4 regions of the Proteus vulgaris genome follow, and region 4 is predicted to be linked to each of the others. Evidence: predicted binding sites of a transcription regulator. Region 4 holds the regulator's gene; each other region holds the start of a gene.
What was found. The regulator PurR, encoded in region 4, represses purine synthesis genes. The targets are predictions, from matches to a motif close to CANGCAAACGTTTGCNTG.

Region 1 (4,898 bases), 2.2 Mb from region 4:
AATTAAATTTTGCAGTTTTCCTGTTAACCCTGTGAATTGGAAAGGAAACTCTGGTGTAATATCAATTAAAATTGATTGGTTTATGGATAACTGTTCGATAGTAATATTTTGAATATCACTGCTGTTATCAATAGGTTTAGCTAAAAAAGTGAGCCAATTTTCAGGGAGTGTGTATAAAAGGCCTGAAAGTGTCGCTTCATGAATAGAGATAGTTTTCGAGTCTTTATTCCAATCACCTGCAAGTTTAATTAAGCCTTTCTCATAGCGTAGGCTGAGGTTATCTAGATTGAGCTGATTGTTTTGCTGATTCAGTTTTGCGATAAGATCAGTGAAATGTTCATCTTGAAAAACAACGTCATTTGCGTTGAGTTCACCCATTGTGAATGTGAGGTTTTTATCCCAATCAAATTGAGAAAATTGACCATCAAAACCACTTACTGCCCACTGTTTTCCTTCAGCCGTAAAATCAATAATATTAAGCGCTCTTATGCTAATGTGTGGGTATTTAGAGATTGATTGTATTAAATCACTGAAGGTTTGAGAGGATTGCCAACGTAGGCCATTCATATAAACTTCATCAAACTTCCATTGATTATCTTGATATTGACCACTTAATGAGAGTGAGCCATTAAGTAAACGCGTTCCTAGTTTTTCTATTTGAATATTATTTGGTTGATATTGACCAGAAATAATGAAGTTACTGAATTCATTATTATTTATTGCGCCATTAGCAATGGAAAATTGAAAATGGCCAGCTCCAATAAAATCTTCCGATGTAGGTGCCCAAGGTGTAATTCCCCCCGTCACTTTGTTTGCTTCGAAAGTAAAATCCGTATTGGTACTGTTTAAAATCATATTTTTAAATTGCAGAATATCAGCGCTTAACGGTATTGATGGAGCCTTATTGGTAAATTCAATATTGCCATTTTCTAATGTAATCTTTTGCAGGTGAGAAGGAGCAGTAAAAAATTGCCAATTAAATCGAATTTGTGCTGATTTTGCGAAGACAGTTGTTTTGTCTTGTTTAGGGTTAACAGAGAGATCATGAACAATAACTTGTTCGGGCTGCATGAGGTCATGTTCAATACCTGAGAAGCGAATATCGTAATCAGTATATTGTGTTAGCCATTCACTTGTCTTTTGCGCTCCCCACTGAGTCTGAATAAAAGCGTAAATTATAATAATAAATAAAATAACGATAAGTATCAGAGATACCATACTTTTCATCAGCCAGCGCATTGCCCTTCTCCTGTTTTATACTCCATCAAAACATTATACAGTTATGCCTGAAAACTAAGCGATGCTCAAGTATTCATCGGGTAAATCTACGTTATTTCACCTGTTTATTAATGTAAGCGATATAAATAAGATAAAAATAAAACGCCATTTCTCAGTGAGAAAAATGGCGTTTATGTTTTTCCGCTGTTCCGTTTTTAGGGTTTATTTTTCTGGAGGGAAAATTAGATTTAAAATAATTGCAGTTAATCCACCAGCAGCAATACCTGATGATAGCAATGTTTTTAGCCAATCAGGAGCAAACTGCAATATTTGAGGCTGTTGGGAAACCCCTAATCCTACGGCTAGTGAAATCGCCAGGATCATAATTGCTCGGCGATTTAGCGCTTCTTTAGAAACAATACGTACACCTGATGCCGCTATGGTGCCGAACATAACAAGCGTAGCACCACCTAATACAGGCTCAGGAATTTGTTGTACAAATTCTGCAACGAAAGGAAATAAACCCAAAACAACCAACATGGCCGCCACAACATAACCCACATAACGACTGGCAACACCCGTTAATTGAATAACACCGTTATTTTGACCAAAACAGGAGTTTGGAAAGGTATTGAAAAATGCTGATACCATGGAGTTAATCCCATTAGCTAAGACCCCCCCTTTAATACGTTTCATATAAACAGGGCCACTAACCGGTTGTTCAGAGACATCGGACGTGGCTGTGATATCGCCAATGGTTTCCAGTGAGGTGATCATAAACACGAGCATTAAGGGAATAAGCAGATGCCAATCAAATGATAGCCCATAATAAAACGGTTCAGGGATCGTCATCATTGGCGTTTCTTGATGCTCTACTGGTGTTGGCAACATATCCAGAGCCCAAGCAAGAATATAACCCACAGCCATAGCTATGACTAAAGAGGCAACACGCAAATAAGGATTTTTTTGTCGATTCAGTAAAATAATAACAATGAGGACCGAGCCTGCTAATAATAAGTTCTGTGGCGAACCAAAAGTATTATTTTCAATAGCAGCATAGCCGCCACCAATAGAGGTTAATCCCACTTGAATTAATGAGAGACCAATAATCATCACGACCACACCAGATACTAAAGGCGTTATGATACGTCTTGCCAAATGAAGTACGCGTGAAAGAACGATTTCTGTTAATGAGGCGACCATTAATGTTCCAAAAAGGGCTGCCATCATTGTTGGGATATCAGCCCCCCCATTTTTCAGTGCTAATCCTCCCATAATTAAAGGAGCAACAAAGTTAAAGCTAGTTCCTTGAATCGATAATAATCCTGAACCAATTGGTCCCCATGCACGAATTTGTATTAAAGAGGCAATTCCTGATGCAAATAAAGACATGCTGATAATGCGTTGGGTATCGTGTGCAGGTAATCCTAAGGCTTGGCAAATGAGGATCGCAGGTGTGATAACTGCGACAAACATGGCTAAAAGATGTTGGCAAGCGGCAAAAAGCGTTTGAGCTAATGGCGGTTTTTCTTCTAAAGCAAAAAGAAGCTCGCTATTTTTTTTAACTGAAACATCACTATCTTTAGGCAATTTTTGATTTTCTGAAGTAACCATGGTGTGAATTTCTTATTCGACAAAAACGGTATTTTAATGATCTACGCCACAAAAGCAATCGTTTGCGTGAAAATGATGTTATCAAAATGCATAAGAGGCGCTCACATTTTTATATGTTTTAACTTGTGTTTGTCGCCATTTTTTTTTCTAATCGGGGATACCTGCTTTTGGCGTTGTTTATGGATGAACTTAGCGTCGTAGTATTTTTATATAAAATTAACAAATAAGACGGGGTACATAAATGTATCATCTTGATGTTTATGGCACGCTGGTTGCGGCCACTTTGGTTCTCTTGATCGGACGTAAGTTAGTGAAATCTGTTCCTTTTTTAGAACGGTATACGATCCCAGAACCTGTTGCAGGTGGGCTACTTGTTGCAGTTCTTTTATTAGTATTTAAATCTTTTATGGATTGGGAAGTGAGTTTTGATCTCTCACTTAAAGATCCATTAATGCTAGCCTTCTTTGCAACAATCGGTTTAAACGCGAACCTCGCGAGCTTAAAAGCGGGAGGAAAAGCACTTTTTATTTTCATCTTTGTTGTTGTTGGGTTGTTGCTAGTGCAAAACACAGTCGGTATTGCATTGGCGAAAATGTTAGGCCTTGATCCTTTGATGGGATTACTTGCAGGCTCGATTACATTATCGGGTGGTCATGGTACAGGGGCTGCTTGGGGTAAAACGTTCGTTGAAAGTTATGGCTTCATGAGTGCGTCTGAAGTCGCAATGGCGTGTGCAACCTTTGGTTTGGTTTTAGGTGGATTGATTGGTGGCCCAGTTGCACGTTACTTAATCAAGAATATTCCAACACCAGGACTTGGCGCTGATGATCATGAAATGCCAACGGCGTTTGAGAAACCCACTACAGGTAGAATGATTACTTCAATGGTATTGTTAGAAACTATTGCGATGATCTCTATCTGTTTAATGGCGGGTACATTCCTTTCTCAATTATTAGAAGGCACGGCATTCTCACTACCAACCTTTGTGTGCGTTCTATTTATTGGTGTTATTTTAAGTAATAGCCTTTCAATGCTTGGGTTCTACCGTGTTTTTGATAGAGCTGTGTCAGTTTTAGGTAACGTGAGTTTATCGTTATTTTTAGCGATGGCATTAATGAGTCTAAAATTATGGGAACTGGCTTCACTGGCGATCCCAATGCTGGTTATTCTTGGTGTTCAGGCGGGTGTTATGGCGTTGTACGCTATTTTTGTGACATTCCGTGTGATGGGTAAAAACTACGATGCGGCGATTTTAGCGGCAGGTCACTGTGGTTTTGGTTTAGGGGCAACACCAACAGCGATTGCTAATATGCAAGCCGTTACAGATCGTTTTGGACCGTCTCATCTTGCGTTCTTAGTCGTACCAATGGTAGGGGCATTCTTTATTGATATTGTGAATGCGATAGTGATCAAACTGTATCTACTGCTACCATTCTTTACACCGATAGCGGGATAGTTTTACCGTTATAACTTGAGAAATATCTCTGTATTAAATTGCACCCCAATGTTGTTTTTCAGCATTGGGGTGTTTTTTTATGGTGTTCTATTTCAATACTATGCTAAATCGCGTTTAACGGCATGCTAAGGCGATGCAAAGAGTGATCTTACGCTTGGCTATATTGAGTCTTAGCGGGTAGCCAGCGTTCGATTAAGGCTTGAGAATGCTTAGGGTAATGTTGATGTAAGTAACGAGCAATACGTTGTACTTCAGGGATCAGTCCTTGGTCGCGTAATAAATCAGCCACTTTAAATTGCGCATTACCTGTTTGCTTAGTACCTAAAAGCTCACCAGGGCCACGAATTTCGAGATCTTTTTGGGCAATCACAAAGCCATCATTGCTATCTCTTAATACTTGTAATCGCAAACGTGCTGTTTGAGTGAGTGGTGTTTTATATAACAAGACACAATGGGAGGCGATTGCGCCTCGACCTACACGTCCACGTAGTTGGTGTAACTGTGCAAGGCCTAGTCGTTCTGGGTTATCAATAATCATCAAACTGGCATTAGGCACATCAACGCCGACTTCGATAACGGTTGTTGCGACCAGAAGATGTAATTCATTTTC
Region 2 (4,898 bases), 870 kb from region 4:
TAAGCTCATTAGCGTTTGGCATATCAATACCATACACATTAGGGAAGCGAACTTCTGGCGCAGCTGAAGCAAAATAGACTTTCTTCGCTCCTGCTTCTCTTGCTAACTCGACGATTTGCTCTGACGTTGTGCCACGAACAATAGAATCATCAATCAACAGAACATTTTTATCACGAAACTCTGCACGATTTGCATTCAATTTACGTCTTACTGACTTACGACGTTCTTGTTGACCGGGCATAATAAAAGTACGCCCCACATAGCGATTTTTTACAAAGCCTTGGCGATACGGTTTATTAAGAATATGAGCGATTTCTAATGCGATATCACACGAGGTCTCTGGAATAGGAATGACCACATCAATCTGCAAATCTTCCCACTCTTTCGCAATTTTAGCGCCTAATTTTTGCCCCATACGCAAACGTGCATTGTAAACAGAAATTTTATCAATAAAGGAATCTGGGCGAGCAAAATAAACATACTCAAATAGACAAGGCATTAATTGTGGATTTTCAGCACATTGGCGGGTAAAGAGTTGTCCTTGTTCAGTGATATAAACTGCTTCACCGGGGGCAACATCACGCAAGAACTCAAAGCCTAAAGTATCTAATGCAACACTTTCAGATGCGACCATATATTCATGGCGACCATCTTCTAATGTACGTTTACCGAGAACTAAAGGACGAATACCAAAGGGATCACGGAAAGCTAATAAACCATGGCCGATGATCAACGCAACGCAAGCATAAGCACCACGTAATTTTTTATGCATTGCTGCGACTGCAGCAAAAATATTATCAGGCTCTAGAGGGAAATGGTCAAAACGGTCTAATTCATATGCCAATACATTAAGTAAGATTTCAGAATCAGAGGTGGTATTGATATGGCGACGCGCTGTTTCAAATAATTGTCGACGTAATAAATGCGCATTGGTTAAATTACCATTATGCGCCAACGTAATACCAAAAGGTGAATTCACATAAAAAGGCTGCGCTTCTGATGCACTAGAACTACCCGCTGTTGGATAACGGACATGCCCTATCCCGATAGTACCTTTTAAACGCAACATATGACGGGTTTCAAACACATCTTTAACCAGTCCGTTAGCTTTGCGAAGACGGAAACCGTTGTTACCGTCTATCGTTGCAATGCCAGCTGCATCTTGACCTCGGTGTTGTAACACCGTTAACGCATCATAAATTGATTGGTTTACTGGATTCGCTCCAGCGATACCGACAATACCGCACATGAATAGATCCTCATCAGCCAGACGGAGAGGTTATATTCTCTCCGACACGAAACTTGACGCATTTTGCAGGTAGTCAAAGAACCACCTAATAATATGGTTGAATTGAGGAATAAGTTCAGAACGTTGCCAATCAGCGCTATCTGCCATAGGCGTAAATGCCCCTAAAACAAACAATAATGCTGACACGATCAGCACGCCTCTTAATGCCCCGAAACAGACCCCCAAAACTCGATCTGTACCTGATAACCCTGTGCGTTGAACAAGAGAGCTAATCACATAGTTCACAACAGCACCAACAATCAGTGTCGCAATAAACAGAGTGACTATTGCAATCCCGTTACGAACCAGTTCATCTTCAAACCGGGTAAAATAGACGGCAAGATAAGGATAAAACTGACTAGCAACAAAGAAACCACAACCCCAGGTGATGAGTGATAATGCTTCACGAACAAAGCCACGGATCAGGCTGACTAATGCGGAAAAACCAATAATGGCAATGATGGCGTAATCTATCCAGACCATAAATTCTTTATCCAAAAATGATGCTCCGCATTAATACGGAAGCATTCTAACAGAAAACGAAAACGTTTGCGTAATGCTAATTTTCACTAATTTCAAAATAATTTACGGCGATATGAAAAATCATAATCGCCGCAATAAGTTAACGCTTTGTTACATCGCTCATCAGATGACTCATTTAGAAAAATTAAGGCTTATATGCCCTTACCTCACCTTGTAAGCCTGTAAGCTCTTTTAAATGAGGCAAAATAGCCTGTAATTCTGACTTAGATGCACTTGGCCCAATGTAAATTCGAGTCATTTGACCAGCAACAGGACGCGCGGGTACGGTATACACCGGGTAACCTGAGAAATGCATTTTCGCAATAATTTCTTCAACCTTCGCCGCATTTTTCAATGCACCTAATTGAACAACCCAAGCTTCACCTTTTGGTGGTTTGGTTTCTTGCACTGGTGGTGCTGGTGGTGGTGCTGGTGGTTGTACAGGTGGCGTGACCACCGGTGGTACAGGCGTTGGCTGTACAGGAGGTGTCGGCGTTGGTTGTACTGGTGGCGTAACAGGAACAACGGTTGGTGGTTGTGGTGCTGTTGCCGTAGATTGTTCAACACCCGTGACTGCTTCAGAAAGCATTGCTTCAGAAGCGCCTTCTGATGGTGTTGAAGGCGTCGTTGTTTGCTCTATAGGAGCGATAGATTCAATTTCTTGTTCATCGCCTGGTTTGGGTACTAAAGGAATAGCGGCAAATTGGTCTTCGTTATATTTCTTATCGCCGTCAAGCAACGCAGGTAAAAAAATAACCCCTACTGCCACTAATACCACGGCTCCGACTAAGCGATTTTGAAATTTACTCGCCACCCACACTCTCCTTTTCCAAAAGTTCCATCACATGTGCGACTGTATGAAATGAGCCACACACCACGACGATATCATTAGGATTAGCATCGGACATAGCTTGTTTCCATGCCGCCTCTACACTCTCAAATACCGATGGGTTTTCAAGATGTTGAGCAAGTACATCCGCTGAAGCGCCACGAAATTCATTAAGTGGCGCAACATACCAACTATCCGCCAATGGCATTAAGCACGCTAATGTTCCCGCAATATCTTTATCACCTAGCATACCAACAACAATACGCACTTTGGTATCAGACTTACGCGGTAATTGTGATAATTTTTCAGCTAAATATCCTGCTGCATGAGGATTATGTGCCACATCAAAGATAACTAGAGGATGTTGTGAAATTACCTGAAAACGTCCAGGTAATTGTGCTCGAGACATTCCTTCAACAATGCTTTGCTGTGTTATTGCTTGACTGACCTTATCATCAGATTTGAGCAAGCAACGGATGACCCCCATCGCTGTCGCCGCATTGGCTAGCGGAATATTAGGGATAGGCAACGCATCAAATTCACAATCAGCACAACGCCAATGCCAATGATCACCTACAATAACAAAAGACCAATCCGTTTCTCGACGGAAAAGCTTAGCCTGTTTTCCATTGGCAACTTCAGCAATGGAATGAGGCATATCTGGCTCACCCACAACAGCGTAGTGATTAGCACGGAAAATACCGGCTTTCTCGTGACCAATATGCTCTCTATCTGCACCTAACCAATCAGTATGATCGAGTGCAATACTTGTGATAGCAGCAATATCTGCATCAACGATATTCGTCGCATCTAATCGACCGCCTAATCCTACTTCAAGAATAACAACATCAAGTTGTGCTTGTTGAAATAACTTCAGCGCAGCCAGAGTGCCATATTCAAAAAAGGTCAGCGAAATATCGCCTCTAGCTTGTTCAATTTCTGCAAAAACTTCACAAAAAGCATCTTCGGAAAGTTCTTTGCCTTGAATACGTACACGTTCTGTGTAGCGAACAAGATGAGGTGAGCTATAAACGCCGACTTTCAATCCTGATGCCATCAAGATTGACTCTAGCATATGACAGGTTGTGCCTTTTCCATTTGTACCTGAAACAGTAATGACTTTAGGTGCAGGGCGTAACACATTTAATATTTTTCCTACCTCGCCTACACGTTCTAACCCCATATCAATGGCGCTTGAATGTAAGTGTTCAAGATAAGAAAGCCACACCGACAGAGGCGATGTGGCTTTAGGAGCAGTTATGATATTAGACATCTTCTTTTTTATTCGTTTCGATGTTAATTTCTGGCTCGTTATCAGCAGATTCGATTTCATCAGCAATCATTTCTTCGCCAATAATTTCATCTTCATCTTCGACTAAATCATATTGAGTCAGCTTAGCCAGTAATTCAGCCAGCTCATCACGCATTTCTGGACGACGAACAATCATATCAATCGCCCCTTTTTCTAACAGAAACTCACTACGTTGGAAACCTGCTGGCAGTTTCTCACGTACAGTTTGCTCAATAACGCGTGGGCCTGCAAAACCAATCAGTGCTTTAGGCTCCGCAACGTTAATATCGCCTAACATGGCTAAACTTGCAGAAACACCGCCCATTGTAGGATCAGTCATCACTGAGATATAAGGCAAACCACGTTCTTGCATTTTTGCTAATGCTGCACTGGTTTTTGCCATTTGCATTAATGACATCAGCGCTTCTTGCATACGCGCACCGCCACTTGCAGAGAAGCAAATCAGAGGACAATTATCTTCTAGTGCTTGTTCAACAGCACGAACAAAGCGCGCCCCCACAACAGAAGCCATAGAGCCGCCCATAAACGCAAACTCAAAAGAAGCAGCAACAACTGGCATCTTTTTCAATGTTCCTTTCATGACGACTAATGCGTCTTTTTCCTGAGTTTGCTTTTGAGCAGCGCTAATTCTGTCTTTATATTTTTTGGAGTCGCGGAATTTCAGAATATCTTTAGGCTCTAATTCACTACCTAATTCTGTGGTACTTCCTGTATCAAGGAAAGTCTCAAGGCGACGGCGCGCTGAAATGCGCATATGGTGATCACATTTAGGACAAACCTCCAAATTACGCTCTAATTCTGCGCGATAGAGTACCTGTCCACAGCTATCACATTTAGTCCAAACTCCTTCTGGGATATTGGCTTTACGTGAACTTGTGATAGTGCTTTTATTTAGAATTTTTTCAATCCAGCTCATTAACGGACCTTTTCGTCTGAATCTGACCTTC
Region 3 (4,898 bases), 1.5 Mb from region 4:
GTTAGAACAGGTTATGACCGACCAATGGCTTTATCAACATATAGGTAATCCAATTAAGCGAACGCCTGAGAGGTATATTTTAAAAAGTTTTTTTTTAGGAAAAACAGAAGTATTTACATTAAAAGAAATGACCAATTCAAATCAAAAAGTCGCTTTAATAGCGAGTTTTCATCCTACCATGAAAAATTTTGTTCAAGAAATAACATTTGAGCTATTAGAAAAGTTAGAGGAACGCTGGAAACCTACCCCCTTCAAATAATCCCTTTTATATAAAACGGGCGAGTGAGTTGGCGAAAACCGTCCGTTTATCCATACTCACGTCGTTCAAAACGATTTTAAGGCATGATCACCCTATCAAATATAATTGGATGAAATCTTGGCAGAAATACACCGATTAAATAGAGCAAGAGGATTATATCAATGAGTGTAAATATTGAAGCCTTAGTACTGCGATTAGGGGATACCTATAATGAACTTTATGACGATGGGTTAATCCCTTACAAAACTAAACCGCAAGGCAATTCGGGTGATGATGAAGTGACTCTCAGAATGTCCAAAGAATATGTTTTTTTATCCTTTAAAAATCCATCAAAAAAATTAGAGCAAATTACACTGACATTAATTCCCGATAATATGAAAAATGGCTGGGTATTTCCCAATAAAATCCCCTTTGGGCTAGAACAGGTTATGACAGACCAATGGCTTTATCAGCATATGGGTAATCCAATTAGGCGAGCTCCTGAAAAAACAGTACTGAATAATTTTCTTGGTAAATCAGAAGTCTTTATATTAAAAGAGAGGACTCACTCAAATCAAAAAGTCTCTCTTTTGGTTAACTATCACCCTGAAATGAAAGGCTTTGCTAAAAAAATTACATTTGAACTATTAGAAGATTTAGAAGCGCGTTGGAAGCCAGATCACTACAAATAATCCCTTTTATGTTAAACGGGCGAGTGAGTTAGTTAAAGTCGTCCGTTTATCCATACTCACGTCGTTCAAAACGATTTTAAGGCATGATCACCCTATCAAATATAATTGGATGAAATCTTGGCAGAAATACACCGATTAAATAGAGCAAGAGGATTATATCAATGAGTGTAAATATTGAAGCCTTAGTGTGGCGATTAGGGGATACCTATAATGAGCTTTATGATGATGGGCTTATTCCCTATAAAACCAAACCGGAAGGTAATTCAGGTGATAATTCTTTAAAGTTACGGATGAGCAAAGAATATGTTTTTTTAGCTTTTAAAAATCCCTCGAAAAAACTCTCTCAAATTACACTGACATTAATTCCCGATAATATGAAAAATGGCTGGGTATTTCCCAATAAAATCCCCTTTGGGCTAGAACAGGTTATGACAGACCAATGGCTTTATCAGCATATGGGTAACCCAATTAGGCAAGCCCCTGAAAATATTATCTTAGGGATTCCCTATGGCAAGGCAGAAGTGTTCATATTAAAAGAGAGGACTCACTCAAATCAAAAAATAGTTTTAATAGCGAGCTTTCACCCTACTATGAAAAATTTTGTTCAAGAAACAACATTTGAATTATTAGAGGATTTAGAAGCTCGTTGGAAGCCCGATCATTACAGCTAATCCCTTTTATGTTAAACGGGCGAGTTAGTTGGCGAAAACCGCCTGTTTATCCATACTCACGTCCTTCAAAACGATTTTAAGGCATGATTACCCTATCAAACATAATTGGATAACGTTTTAGCAGAAATACACCGATTAAATAGAGCGAGAGGATTATACCAATGAGTGTGAATATTGAAGCCTTAGTACGGCGATTAGGGGATACCTATGATGAACTTTATGATGATGGGTTAATTCCTTATAAAACTAAACCGCAAGGTAATTCGGGTGATGATGTTTTAATATTACGAATGAGTAAAGAGTATGTTTTTTTAGCTTTTGAAAATCCATCAAAAAAACTTGCTCAAATGTCACTGACATTAATCCCCGATGATATGAAAAATGGCTGGGTATTCCCCAATAAAATCCCGTTTGGGTTAGAACAGGTTATGACTGACCAATGGCTTTATCAACATATTGGCAATCCGATTAGGAGAACACTGGAAAGAATTATCTTAGGGACTCTCTATGGTAAGACAGAAGTGTTTATATTAAAAGAGAAGACAAACTCAAATCAAAAAGTTGCTTTAATAGCAAGTTTTCATCCTACCCTGAAAAATTTTGTTAAAAAAATAGGATTTGAATTATTAGAAGAAAGGTAGAAAACCGATCACTACAAATAATCCCTTTTATGTTAAACGGGCGAGTTAGTTAGCGAACTAAAAAGTGGTAACGACACCCTTCTTTTCCTCTTTTTCTTTTTTTCTGACTTTAAATTATCTTTTTATGACATTTTTATTAAAAATGTATTTTTTCGCTTGATTCTTACCCTAAAAGCACCAGATAATCGTTTGCGTCAAATTCTCTCACTTAATCCACACGAAAAACCAAACGTTTGCTTTTGACTCCCTCTTAAGATTTTTATCGGTAAGAGGTTATTTTAATTGATACGTAATCGTTTTCGTTTTTTGGAGAGTGAACCGTTTTTATGTCAGAGGAATGTAATGTCTGCTAATCAATCAGCAACCACAGGTAAACTGGATAGCTATTTTAAACTTACAGCTCGCGGTACAACTGTTCGCAAAGAAATGATCGCCGGTTTGACGACATTTTTGGCGATGGTGTATTCCGTGATTGTTGTTCCTAGCATGTTAGGGCAAGCCGGTTTTCCACATACAGCGGTTTTTATCGCAACCTGTTTAGTCGCGGGATTGGGCTCTCTTCTAATGGGATTGTGGGCAAATCTTCCTATGGCAATTGGTTGTGCTATTTCATTAACAGCATTTACCGCTTTCAGCTTGGTCTTAGGACAAAACATCTCTGTACCTGTTGCTTTAGGTGCTGTGTTTTTAATGGGGTGTTTATTCACCGTATTCTCATTAACTGGCATTCGCACTTGGATATTAAAAAATATTCCGACAGGTATTGCTCATGGCGCAGGAATAGGGATAGGGCTATTTCTACTTTTAATCGCAGCAAACAGTGTTGGATTAGTGGTGAAAAACCCATTTGATGGTTTACCTGTTGCAATGGGGAAATTCACTTCATTTTCTGTTCTGATGTCACTTGCTGGATTAGCCGCTATTTTCGGATTAGAAAAGCGTAAAGTACCGGGTGGCGTGCTATTAGTGATTGTTGCCATTTCGATTATTGGTCTGATTTTCGATCCTAATGTAAAATACCAAGGTGTTTTTAAAATGCCTCAATTAGGTGAAGAAGGGCTTTCTTTATTATTCGCAATGGATATTAAAGGAGCATTACAACCTTTAGTTTTACCAAGTGTACTTGCATTAGTAATGACTGCGATTTTTGATGCAACTGGAACTATCCGTGCGGTGGCAGGGCAAGCCAATTTATTAGATAAACGCGGACAAATTATTAATGGCGGAAAAGCACTAACTTCTGACTCCGTCAGTAGTATTTTTGCGGGTGTGATTGGTGCAGCCCCAGCTGCAGTTTATGTTGAATCAGCCGCAGGAACCGCCGCTGGTGGTAAAACAGGATTAACCGCAACAGTGGTGGGTATTTTATTTTTACTGATCCTTTTCTTATCGCCTCTCTCTTATTTAGTTCCAGCTTATGCAACGGCACCTGCGTTAATGTATGTAGGTTTATTGATGCTAGGTAATGTCACTAAATTAGATTTCAGTGATTTTGTTGATGCTATGTCTGGCATGGTGTGTGCTGTATTTATTGTTTTAACATGCAATATCGTTACAGGCATTATGTTAGGTTTTGGCTGTTTAGTGATTGGTCGAGTATTTGCTGGCGAGTGGCGTAAACTCAATATTGGTACAGTATTAATTACTATTGCTTTAGTGGCATTTTATGCGGGCGAGTGGGCGATTTAATTCGAATCATCGGTTTTAAAGACAAAAAGCGGAATATATCTATATTCCGCTTTTTTGCTATTTATTTATCTACTTTAATTCGCTATTGTCGAAATTAAGCTTAGTTTTTAAATAATTGGTAGAATATATGCAAGAAATAAAAATACGCCATGGCGAGCCAGACGACGCAACCGCAATTCAACAGTTATATACTCATCCTGATTTATATATTTGTACTTGCCAATTTCCTTACCCTTCTGTGACGATGTGGAAAAAAAGATTACTCGAATTTGCAGAACAAAATATTCCTAATTTTGTAGCAACTATTGATGGTCAAGTTGCGGGGCATTTAGCTCTGATAATTGATAATCATCCTCGTCGTCGCCACATTGTCAGTTTCGGTATTGGTGTTGGTGCAGAGTATTCTGGAAAAGGTGTCGGTAAGTTACTTATCAATACAGCAATTGATTATGCATTCAATTGGTTAGCCGCAACGCGTTTAGAGTTGGAAGTGTATTCAGATAATGAAAAAGGCTTACATTTATATAAAAAATTAGGCTTTGAAGTTGAAGGTATACGCCGTAAAGCGGCGTTTAGAGATGGAAAGTATTGTGATGTCGTCATGATGTCGATGTTAAGAACGATTGAATAATCATGTGAATAAGCGACATTGCTCTAAAAATTAATCGATATTGTCTTTTATTTGTTATTTTTATTTAATTTCTTAATGTTTTACGTTTGTATACGAGTAATTACATCGTTTAGACGGAAAAAGAGAAATAAAAACGTATGCTTTCGATGTTTAATGCCGTTAATAAATAAAGAGTAATGAGAAGTGCGCAATTTGTAGCGTTAGATACGATTAATCTTAATTTTAAATAATTACACATGAGTCTGTGTGGGATCTGTTTAAAATAAGGAAAGGTAAAGAAAGGCATGGCGCATAAATTTTTGCAGGGTGTGTTTTTTTATCATTCAGTAGGGTTTT
Region 4 (4,898 bases):
ATTTTGCTACTTTACGTGTAAGCAAGAGGGATATACTCTTATGAGTATTACTAATCTATATGGCTTATAACTATAGATAAAATATATTTAGCTGTTATTTCAGCAGGTTTTTGTTAAAATAATTAGCAAAATAGCAACAAATTAGTGATTCATTTGCCTCATTTTATCAATTTAGATGAAATGATTTCAGGCACAAAACCCGAAATAGATAGTATAAAGGAGTACGCAATGTCTTTCGAATTACCAAAATTACCTTATGCGTTAGATGCTCTTGAGCCACATATCTCTAAAGAAACATTAGAATTCCACTATGGTAAACATCACCAAACCTATGTAACCAACTTAAACAATCTGGTTAAAGGTACTGATTTAGAAAGCAAATCTTTAGAAGAAATCATTAAATCTACTGATGGTGGCATCTTCAATAACGCGGCTCAAGTATGGAACCACACTTTCTACTGGAACTGTTTAGCACCAAATGCAGGTGGCGCACCAACAGGTAAAATTGCTGATGCTATCAACAAAGCATTTGGCTCTTTTGAAGAGTTTAAAAAGCAATTTAATGATGCAGCCGCTAAAAACTTCGGTTCTGGTTGGACTTGGTTAGTTAAAAAAGCTGACGGTTCAGTTGCCATTGTTAACACCTCTAATGCGGCAACGCCAGTTTCAGGTGCAGACAAACCTCTGTTAACTGTGGATGTATGGGAACACGCTTACTACATCGACTACCGTAATGCCCGCGTTAAATATTTAGAAGAGTTCTGGGCACTGGTTAACTGGTCATTTGTTGAAGCTAACCTAGCTTAATTGAACTTAGTGATCAAAAGTGAATGATTGTGATTCATTTTTGGTGACATAATAACAAAGGGCCTTGAGCCCTTTGTTATATTCAGATATTCGATAATTTATTATTACAATTGATCGGATATTTTATAAAGCAGTGATTAGAACAACATAGTTGAAAATAAAACAATCATAACAAGCGCTGCTACTGCTGTGCTCAAACCAAATTTCAGATCCGTATCCATCTATATCTCCCTCAATATGATTATAATACACGTTATTAACCATAACCTTGTCATGGTTAATTATTATCACATATCAAAATTTGCTAAAATAGCGACCAGTGCACAATTTATAACATTGATTAATACTTTCACTTTTGAGCTAGATCATACAAAATTCATAGCTAATCGCTAAATTATTGCCAGTGTTTGCCCTATGTATGACTATACTGGCAGTTAAACCACAAAATTAGATAAAAGAGACCAATGAAGGTCAGGAGTTTTCCACACCATGGCAACAATAAAAGACGTGGCAAAACGCGCAGGCGTATCAACCACGACTGTTTCTCATGTGATCAACAAAACACGTTTTGTTGCTGAGAACACACGGGCAGCAGTTTGGGCCGCTATAAAAGAATTAAATTATTCGCCTAGTGCCGTTGCGCGTAGTTTGAAAGTCAATCACACCAAATCTATTGGCCTGTTAGCCACGTCCAGTGAAGCTCCTTACTTTGCTGAAGTGATTGAAGCAGTTGAAAACAGTTGTTATAGCAAAGGCTATACACTGATTTTATGTAATTCACATAATAATCTTGATAAACAAAAAGCCTATTTAGCGATGCTGGCACAAAAACGCGTTGATGGGTTATTAGTGATGTGTTCTGAATATCCCGATCATCTTCTGACTCTTTTGGAAGGCTATCGTAATATTCCCATGGTTGTCATGGATTGGGGTAAGGCCCGTGGCGACTTTACAGATACTATTATCGATAACGCTTTTCATGGTGGTTATATCGCTGGCCGTTATCTTATCGAACGAGGTCATCGTGATATCGGTATTATTCCTGGACCATTAGAGCGCAACACCGGTGGTGGTCGTCTACAAGGCTTTCTAAAAGCCATGGAAGAAGCCAAAATCACAGTAAAAGATGAGTGGATTGTACAAGGTGACTTTGAACCTGAGTCAGGTTATAAAGCGATGTATCAAATGCTAAATCAAAAACAACGCCCTACTGCAGTTTTTTGTGGCGGTGATGTGATGGCAATGGGTGCAATCTGTGCTGCAGATGAGCTAGGTTTACGTGTTCCTTTTGATATTTCAATCGTAGGTTATGACAATATTCGTAATGCACGTTATTTTACCCCTGCACTAACCACAGTCCACCAGCCCAAAGAACGTTTAGGTCAAATGGCCTTATCAATGTTGCTTGATCGCATCGTTAACAAACGTGAAGATGCCCAAACAATCGAAGTACACCCTCGATTGGTTGAGCGTCGTTCAGTTGCTGATGGTCCTTTTATCGACTATCGTCGCTAATTCCTATTCAGTTATCTGATGTCTAGCGAAGCCATTCCTCATTTAAGGTTTGGCTATTTCCAAGATAATCTAACAACCACGTTAAAGCAGGCGATTCACTTTTATCAACCCACGTCAGACAGCATGGACTGTCTGGCAATGGCTGTGCAAGTTTTAAAGTAACTAGCTTTCCTTGGGCTATCAATGGCTCAGCACGATGCCAAGGTACCATTCCTACACATAATCCTGCCAACAAACACTCAAGCCCCATATCCCATGTTGGTACAACCATTCTACGTTGGTTATTTAACGCCCAAGTGTCACGCTTTGGTAAACTACGTGATGTATCCTCTAAACATAAGCTAGGATAAGGTCGCATTTCATCATCGGTTAATGGATGTTCTGCTTTAGCTAATGGGTGATCAACATGACAAACACAGCGCCAAGGCATAAAACCCATATCCCTGAAACTATAACGTTCACCAATCGGTGACGCTCTTGTTGCACCAATGGCTAAATCAACACGACCATTAACTAAGGAGTCCCACACCCCATTAAACACTTCTGGGTAGACATACAACTCAATATCAGGAAAATGGCGATAAAAATCGAGAATAAGTTGTTGTGTTCTTTCGGGTTTAACAATGCCATCAACTGCTATACTAAATTGACCACGCCACCCATTGGAAACCTGTTGACATAGGTGTCGAGTGTCATTCATTTTTTTGATAACAGATCGCGCTTCTTTGATGAAAATTTTACCCGCATCGGTTAATTCTACATCACGGTGACGGCGCTCAAATAAAGGAACGGCGAGCCATTCCTCTAATTGCCGAACAGTATAACTAACGGCGGAGGGCACTCTGTGCAATTCTTGAGCAGCGGAGCTAAAACTTCCTGTTCTTGCGACTGCATCGACAACTTCTAAAGAGTATTCTGACCACATAGAGTTTATTCCTTTGAAAATTTTTCACAGCATTAACCAAATATTCCCGTTTCACAAGTAAAATAAGTCTTAGTTACAATACATAAAATGTTCTACATCACATAGCATAGAAAATAAAATGAATACTAAAACGTCCACACAATCAAAAACACCTATGAGCTTCATGGTGTACCTAGCAGGTTTGAGTATGCTGGGTTACTTAGCAATTGATATGTACTTGCCTGCATTCGGTATGATGCAGCGTGAACTTGCTATCAGCGAAAGCGCTATCAGTAATAGCTTAAGTATCTTTTTATTTGGTTTTGCTGTTGCTCAGTTACTTTGGGGACCACTTTCTGACAAAGTTGGTCGTAAACCTATTCTTCTTATTGGATTAAGCCTTTTCTCTTTAGGCTGCCTTGGTATGTTGTGGGTTGAAAGTGCAACGGGTTTACTTGCGATGCGCTTCTTACAAGCTTTTGGTGTCTGCTCTGCGGCTGTTATTTGGCAAGCATTAGTTATTGATCGCTTCGATGAATCTCGCGCTCAACACGTTTTTGCTTTAATTATGCCACTGGTTGCATTATCACCTGCACTCGCCCCTTTAATTGGTGCATCACTATTAAATCACGGCGGCTGGCGTATGATTTTTATGCTATTAATGGCAGTAACACTTGTTTTAATGTTACCAACATTAATGCTGAAAAATATTAAACAAAAATCAGTCTCCGATGCAAACCAATCTACTGCGTCATTTATGACATTACTGAAATCCCCTCTCTATACAGGTAACGTATTAGTTTACGCTTCTTGTAGTGCAGGTTTCTTTGCTTGGTTAGCAGGTTCACCTATTATTCTTGAGAAGATGGGTTACTCACCACAGGATATCGGTTTAAGCTATATTCCACAAACTATTGCCTTTATGGTCGGTGGCTATGGTTGTCGTATTTTACTGTCAAAAATGACGGGTAAAGCATTATTACCACTGCTGTTAATTGGCTATGCTGTTAGTATGACTGCATTATACCTTGTTGCTAAATTTACTGAGCCAACATTAACCACGATCTTAATTCCGTTCTGTATTATGGCTGCAATGAATGGTGCTTCTTATCCAATCGCTGTATCTAATGCTTTATCGGCTTATCCTGAAATCAGTGGTAAAGCAGCCGCATTACAAAATGCACTACAACTGGGTCTTTGTAGTTTAGCAAGTTTTATCGTGTCTGCATTTATCAGCCAACAACCGCTTATTAACACCACAGCAATTATGGCGTTAACAGCGATCCCAATGGCGGTTGGCTACTTTATTCAGCGTAATAAATCCGTTAGCAAACACACAGTTCAAACAGCAGAATAACCGCACCTCTCCTTTTAGGAATATTCTTAAAAAGGCCATTTTATAAAAAATGGCCTTTTTCTTTTCTAGAGAAAAATAATCTACGTCTCTATACTTATCTATACGCTGTAGTGGCGTTTTATTTATTTTTCTTTCGGATTTTGAGGCATTAAACAGATTATTAGCTGATTATGTCAGATTAGTTGTCTTATTAATTCTATTCGTTCAATCCATATTGAACACAATACCATTTTAATACTGTCAATCTGTACACGTCCTTTTTTAGCTTTATGTCTCAAAACCCGCTTAGTTTACGCCGGAGAGTATATGAGTACA

Region 1: gltS (sodium/glutamate symporter) is a predicted target of PurR. The motif match lies at 2,884-2,901, and genes of this name have one in related genera.
Region 2: cvpA (colicin V production protein) is a predicted target of PurR. The motif match lies at 1,827-1,844, and genes of this name have one in related genera.
Region 3: LW139_RS02095 (NCS2 family permease) is a predicted target of PurR. The motif match lies at 2,421-2,438, and genes of this name have one in related genera.

What each region holds. Positions count from the first base shown of each region.
Region 1 is NZ_CP090064.1:4,097,083-4,101,980, reverse strand. Features, by position in the region: gene LW139_RS19385 (AsmA family protein) at 1-1,239, opposite strand, end outside; gene LW139_RS19380 (uracil-xanthine permease family protein) at 1,441-2,832, opposite strand; gene gltS (sodium/glutamate symporter) at 3,074-4,288, shown strand; gene recG (ATP-dependent DNA helicase RecG) at 4,437-4,898, opposite strand, start outside.
Region 2 is NZ_CP090064.1:2,796,674-2,801,571, forward strand. Features, by position in the region: gene purF (amidophosphoribosyltransferase) at 1-1,249, opposite strand, end outside; gene cvpA (colicin V production protein) at 1,280-1,771, opposite strand; gene dedD (cell division protein DedD) at 1,956-2,624, opposite strand; gene folC (bifunctional tetrahydrofolate synthase/dihydrofolate synthase) at 2,614-3,912, opposite strand; gene accD (acetyl-CoA carboxylase, carboxyltransferase subunit beta) at 3,905-4,867, opposite strand.
Region 3 is NZ_CP090064.1:411,027-415,924, forward strand. Features, by position in the region: gene LW139_RS02075 (DUF6392 family protein) at 1-259, shown strand, start outside; gene LW139_RS02080 (DUF6392 family protein) at 421-930, shown strand; gene LW139_RS02085 (DUF6392 family protein) at 1,092-1,601, shown strand; gene LW139_RS02090 (DUF6392 family protein) at 1,763-2,242, shown strand; gene LW139_RS02095 (NCS2 family permease) at 2,585-3,931, shown strand; gene LW139_RS02100 (GNAT family N-acetyltransferase) at 4,059-4,562, shown strand.
Region 4 is NZ_CP090064.1:1,930,987-1,935,884, reverse strand. Features, by position in the region: gene sodB (superoxide dismutase [Fe]) at 229-807, shown strand; gene LW139_RS20745 (YnhF family membrane protein) at 945-1,028, opposite strand; gene purR (HTH-type transcriptional repressor PurR) at 1,297-2,322, shown strand; gene punR (DNA-binding transcriptional activator PunR) at 2,345-3,247, opposite strand; gene punC (purine nucleoside transporter PunC) at 3,366-4,583, shown strand; gene cfa (cyclopropane fatty acyl phospholipid synthase) at 4,890-4,898, shown strand, end outside.